2 linked regions of the Gloeobacter violaceus PCC 7421 genome follow. The protein of the gene in region 1 interacts with the protein of each later gene in a pairwise test. Links are inferred from orthologs where the notes say so. Each region holds a gene or a part of one and is shown on either strand. Other genes may lie near its edges.

Region 1 (3,065 bases):
GGCCGTCACCCCGGCGTACTCAAAAAATGCTTTGACCAGGGCCGTGTCGGGCCGATCGCGATCGAGGATCTCGTGGAGCGGTCGGTCGATCTTGCGCACGATAGGCATCACCTCGTCGCGCTTGAGAAACGTGAGCGGCCCCACCTTCGGAAAAGCACCCGTGCGCACCAACTCCTCGGCAAGCCGCTGAGCGAGCGTATCGGTGACGGGCAGCGAGCCGACCCCGAGCAGGCCCACTCGGGTGGGTTCCTGCCTGGCGACCGAGCGGGGCAGCGCAAGGGAGAGGGTGGTCTTGAGACCCTCCACCAGCCAGATGCGCGTCTGTTTCTCGGTGTAGAGCGGGTGCTGAATCTTGACCTCCCAGCGGCCGGGGGTAAGTTTTTCGATGAGATAGCTGCCGCTGGCGTCGGTGCGGGCGGAGTGCTTACCGAGGCTCACCGTCGCCTCGGCGATTGGGTCACCCTGCTCGTTGCGGATTTGCCCGAGCAGCGTGGCCTGGGTGGGTACCGGGGCGGCAGCGCGGGGGGGGATCACGAATGTCGGGTTGGGCGCCCCCGGATCAGGTTTTGGTGCGCTCTGCACGGCCGGTTTGGCCGGGATCAAAGTTTTTGGCGCCGGGACAGCGACGGGTTTCGGTTCGGCTTTGAGCATTGCGGGGGAAGGCTTGGCAGCCGCTCCTGGCGCTATGCCGGCAGGTGACGATTGTGGGGTCGTAGCGGCGGGTTTAGCCGGAGCCAAAGCCGGCTTGGCTGTGGAGGCCGGCCTGGAAAATGTGGGGATGGTGGGGGATTTGCCGGGTTGCGGCAGGGCGAGTGCCGGGGCGGCAAGCGGTTGGTCCTGGATGGGACCGGGTTTGGCCGGACCGGGCAAGGGTTGGGTCTGGCGAGTCCCGGATTTGGCCGCAGTCGGTACGGGTGGGCTCGGGGTGGCGGCGGGCTTTGACGGGGATACCGACGGCGTCTGCATCGGCTTGAAGGGAGGCTGAAGCTGGATCGCTCCGGCGGGAGCCGGGCGGGCCGGGGTAGTGGTGGGCTTGAAAGGGGCCGATGACTGGTCCTCGGGAGCGCCCCAGGCCGGAAGAGCGGCAGTGAGCATCGCGAGCCAGAGCCACTGAGGGAGAAGGCGCATAGAAAGCCCCGATGAATCGCAAAGACTGGCACCGATGGTAACTTACCCCCCTGCTATCCGGCTTCCCTCAGGCAAGCAGAATCGAGGCCGTACCCAGGTAGCGCACCGATTGGGGGGTGATCTCGAAGCGGCAGGGCAAGACCAGCAGACCGCGCTCGATACCGGCACGCAGCAGTTGTCCATAAAGCGGATCGAGGGAATCGCCCGGGCTGAAGGCCGTGCAGTCACCGCGGTTGATGAAGTACAGCATCGCTGCCCGCGTGCCGTGCTCACAAAGGCGGATCAGTTCGCGCAGGTGTTTCTGGCCGCGGGTGGTGACCGTATCCGGAAACAGGGCGAGGGTGCCCTGGTTGAGGGTAGTGCTCTTGACCTCCAGGTACAGCGGCTCCCCCTCGCCGGTGAGCAAAAAATCGATGCGGCTGTTTTCACTACCGTAAGGCACTTCGCGGCGAATGGTCCGGTAAGTGCCCACCTCGGCAATCACCCGCTCCACCAGAGCCCGGTAGACGATGCGGTTGGGAAGGGCCGTATTCACCCCGACCCAGGTGCCGTCTAGGTCGATCATCTCCCAGGTGTAGGCGAGCTTGCGGGCCGGATCCGGTGAGCGCGACAGATATACCGGACTTCCGAGGGTGCTGATGGCCCGCATCGGACCGGTGTTCGGGCAGTGGGCGGTGACCAGTTGCCCGTCCTCCAGTTCAACCTCGGCAAAAAATCGCTTGTAGCGACGGCGCAGGATCCCCCGTACCAGGGGCGGGTACTCAAAAAGCACACTCATGGTTCGACGACGATGGTGCGCCGGGAACGCAACAATCCCGTGGCCGCCCCGGGACAGATATGGCGGTAGGAGTAGGCACCCAGCCGCTCGACGCTCGCCAGTTGCCGTGGCCAATGAAAGGTACGGCCCACCCGCACGGGCATGGCCCCCCCGTCGCTCGTCGGCAGCAGATGCCGGCCGCTGAAGAGCACTCCACCGTGTGCCTGCCAAAGCAGGCAACTGGACCCCGGCGAGTGACCGGGTGTCCAAAGGGCCGACAGTCCCGCGTCCAGTTCGCAGTCGCCGTCAAAGGCGCGCACTTCGACCTCGCGGGCTTTGACCAGATAAGCCTCCTGTTCGTGGATGCGCACGGCCGCCCGAAAATGACGGCAGAACTCCTCCACCTGGCCCATGGCCCCCCGGTGGGTCAGAAAAATCGCCCCGATTCCCCCAACCCCTTCAATCAAGGTGCAATTCTCTTCGACAAAGGCGGGACAATCGATCAGCCAGTTGCCCCGCAGGCCGTTGTCGGGGGTAGCAACGATGAGATAGCTCGCCCCGCCCAACGTGTGGCGATTGGGCTTGAAGCTGAGCAAATCGGCGAATATGCGGCGATCGGCGGCAAAATTTTCCATGGGCCCTATCCGCCACCAGCCAGATTGTCCGGCAACAAACTGACCACTACGAACAAAATCTGATACAACTTTGCCTCTACAATCTCCCAAGTCCACTGTTCGCGATCGGCCAGGCCGCTATGGGTGGTGACGCGTACCCCGACCGGTGCAAGTCTTCTCAAATCAGTCACGCCCTTCCGGCTATCATGTTCAATGGCATTCATCAATAAGTTAACAGGGTATTTGCCTGGCTCTCCTCCTAGCATAGGTTTTCAGACAATGACTAAAAGTACAGAAAAGTACCATCAGCGTCTGCTCGAATTGCGCCTCGACATCGAAAAGGTACAGGCTTACGTACTGACGTGCACCAGCCGTCCGTCCGCGCACCCGCCTGCAATGCTGCCGACCACCGGCCAGCATCTGCAGCGCGAAATGGAGTCGGCTCGCAACAATTGAGCGAATGTTGCCGGGTCGGCATAGGACTGGTGAAGATTTGCACGCGGTACCGGTGGCCAGTCCGCAGCTACAGGGCGTGAAGCCGGGGGTCCAAATGAGTGGCCTGCGGC
Region 2 (2,924 bases), 2.3 Mb from region 1 along the record:
CACTTCAAAGCCGCTGGTCAGGCGGACGCGGGCTACCTTGCGCAGGGCCGAGTTGGGCTTCTTGGGCGTGGTGGTGTACACGCGCGTGCACACCCCGCGCCGCTGGGGGCAGGCCTTGAGGGCTGGCGACTTGGTTTTGCGCTGGGCAATCCCGCGCTCACGGCGAATGAGCTGGGCGATCGTGGGCATGATTTCGGTTAAAGTCAACGAAGACTTAATATAGCCAGCGAAAGAACCCTTCGTCAACTAAGAATTGTTGCACGGCGTGCCCCAGGAGCGGTCCGCCGCCGCCGGTGCGTTGCCTTGCCACTGCCTGAGGTGTGACCTAAGATTGCGGTACTCAAGGGCATAGGTTCTGGGTCGCACCCGTGAAGCCAGAAAAAATCGATCTCCAGGTGGAGTATCCGTGTCCGCGCTGCAAACGGGGGAGGCTGCAGGCCATTGTCCTCACCGAAGCGTTTGGCTGTGACCGTTGCAGCCAGATATTCGGCCTCTCGCCGGATGGGTTGGTGCTTGAACAGCTTTCGACCAGCTACCCCTACAAAAAAGCTTGGCAGTGGATCGGGGGAAACTGGCGCGATCAAAACCGTTCTTTGACGGACAACTACTTCCCCTTTATTCTGGTTGCCCTGGCTTTGATCCCTCCAGTCTGGCTGCCCCTGGTGCTCCAGTCGCGTTCGGGCTTTGGAGCGCTTGCGATTACGGTGGTGTTGACGCTGATCGTGCTGATCTTCTGGCTGGCCCGCCGTTCTAGACCCTAGAGATCACTACAGTTCTTGCGGAAACCTTTGCAGGTGGAATCTTCGCTTTACGAAACCCTCAAAGTCACGGCGCAGCGGGCACAGCGCTCGACGATGGCGCTTGCTCAAGTGCCTTCAGGAATCAAAAACAAGGCGCTACGCGCCATGGCCCGTTCGCTGCGCACCGCCCACAGCGAAATCCTCGAATCGAACACGACGGATCTCGAATTCGGTCGCCAGATGGGCCTTTCTGAGACGTTGCTCGACCGGCTGAAGCTGACTCCCCAGCGCCTCGAAGGTATGGCGCTTTCTTTGGAGCAAATCGCCGCACTCAAAGATCCGGTGGGTGAAATCGTGGGCGGCTGGCGGCACCCCGAGGGCCTGGAAATCGTGCGGGTGCGGGTGCCGCTGGGCCTCATCGGGATCATCTACGAGGCACGCCCCAATGTTACCGCCGACGCCATCGGCCTGTGCCTCAAGTCCGGCAATGGAGTGCTCTTGAAAGGCGGCAAAGAAGCCGAAAATTCCAACCAGGCCATCAGTTCTGTCCTCAAAGCCGCCGCCTACGAACAGGGCATTCCGGAAGGCTGCATCGAGCAGCTGCCCGGCGAGCGGGCGGTGGTCGAGGCGCTGATTCGCCTTAATCCGTATCTGGCCCTGGTGATCCCCCGGGGAGGGCACTCGCTCATCGACTTTGTCGTGCGCAACGCGACTGTGCCGGTGCTGGAGACGGGGGTGGGCAACTGCCACATCTACGTCGCCGCCTCCGCCGATCTGGAGATGGCCCGCCGCATCGTCATCAACGCCAAGGTCCAGCGCCCCTCGGTCTGCAACGCCGCCGAGAAGCTGCTGGTGCACCGAGACACGGTGGTGACGCATTTGGCCCCGCTGCTGGAGGATCTGCACGCCCACGGTATTGAAGTGCGCGGCTGCCCGCGCACCGTTGCCTTCGACCCGAAGGTCAAAAGTGCCGGTGAAGAAGACTGGGGCAAGGAGTACCTCGACAAAATCATCGCCATCAAAGTGGTCGATTCGACCCGTGAAGCGATCGACTGGATCAACCACTACGGCACCCGCCACTCAGAAGCGATCGTCACCGCCAACTACGAGGAAGCCCGTCGCTTCACCGCCGCTATCGACGCGGCGGCGGTCTACGTCAACGCCTCGACCCGTTTTACCGACGGCGGCGAATTCGGCTTCGGGGCCGAGATTGGCATTTCTACCCAAAAGTTGCACGCGCGCGGGCCGGTGGGCCTCGTGGAACTGACCACCACCAAATATGTTGTGAGCGGTTCCGGCCAGATCCGGCCCTGAGGCTGGACACTCGCCACCTTTTGCCTTACACTCGATATCTGTTGCCTTGCGGCAGCCGGGTGGATACTGGGAGGCTTGCTTCCTAAGTCCCTTTGCCTGATTTTGCTGTTCGTTATGGGACGAGCCTGACGGGTATGGGACATGCCTGTCGGCGGTCCGCTCTGTTCAGATCCCTAAGGTGTACCCAAACCATGGCCGACGAAGTCAAAGCCGTCGCTCGCTTCATTCGCATGTCGCCTTTCAAGGTGCGCCGGATCCTCGATCAGATCCGGGGGCGCTCCTATCAGGACGCGCTGATCATCCTCCAGTTCATGCCCCACGCCGCCACCGAGCCCATCAAAAAAGTGCTCGAGTCGGCGGCGGCCAACGCCGAGCACAATTTCAGCCTCGATCGGCGCGCTTTGGTGGTGAGCACCGCCTTCGCCGACGGCGGTCCGGTACTCAAGCGCTTTCGCGCCGGCGATCGAGGCCGTGCCCGCCCCGTCCGCAAGCGCACCAGCCACATCACCGTCGCCGTGCGCTCCACCAGCGAGGTCGAATAACCATGGGACAGAAAGTACATCCGATCGGCCTGCGTCTGGGCATTATCCGTGACCACCGCTCGCGCTGGTTCGCCAAGGCGGGCGAGTACCCCGCACTGTTGGCCGAAGACCACAAAATTCGCGCCTATATCGTCAAGAAACTGGCGAGCGGCGGCATCGCCGATGTCGACATCGAGCGCAAGGCCGATCAGGTGGAGATCACCATCCGCACCGCCCGGCCGGGCGTGGTGGTCGGCCGCGGCGGCGCGGGCATCGACGAACTGAAGGCCAATCTCGAAAAGCTGATCGGCCGCCGCCAGATCCGCATCAATGTCGTCGAGGTCCAGCG

What was found. The genes of interacting proteins can lie anywhere in the genome.
Region 2: the proteins of sfsA (region 1) and GLL_RS20210 interact in binary tests that used the Escherichia coli proteins (3 or more experiments, as listed by UniProt). The link is inferred for Gloeobacter violaceus PCC 7421 from one-to-one orthologs.

What each region holds. Positions count from the first base shown.
Region 1 is NC_005125.1:1,839,282-1,842,346, forward strand. What follows is about bases 52-3,047. They hold sfsA (DNA/RNA nuclease SfsA), read right to left. Parts: upstream 1,907-3,047; coding sequence 1,196-1,906; downstream 52-1,195. Other genes in these bases: GLL_RS08970 (carboxypeptidase-like regulatory domain-containing protein), read right to left, coding at 52-1,128; GLL_RS08980 (hypothetical protein), read right to left, coding at 1,903-2,520; GLL_RS08985 (hypothetical protein), read right to left, coding at 2,526-2,723; GLL_RS08990 (hypothetical protein), read left to right, coding at 2,779-2,955. Also shown: more of GLL_RS08970, read right to left, coding at 1-51. UniProt on the Escherichia coli protein: Binds to DNA non-specifically. Could be a regulatory factor involved in maltose metabolism.
Region 2 is NC_005125.1:4,116,226-4,119,149, reverse strand. Bases 70-2,924 are described here. They hold GLL_RS20210 (glutamate-5-semialdehyde dehydrogenase), read left to right. Parts: upstream 70-794; coding sequence 795-2,054; downstream 2,055-2,924. Other genes in these bases: rpsC (30S ribosomal protein S3), read left to right, coding at 2,599-2,924; rplV (50S ribosomal protein L22), read left to right, coding at 2,246-2,596; GLL_RS20215 (hypothetical protein), read left to right, coding at 369-761; rpsL (30S ribosomal protein S12), read right to left, coding at 70-189. In the rest of the region: more of rpsL, read right to left, coding at 1-69. UniProt on the Escherichia coli protein: Catalyzes the NADPH-dependent reduction of L-glutamate 5-phosphate into L-glutamate 5-semialdehyde and phosphate. The product spontaneously undergoes cyclization to form 1-pyrroline-5-carboxylate.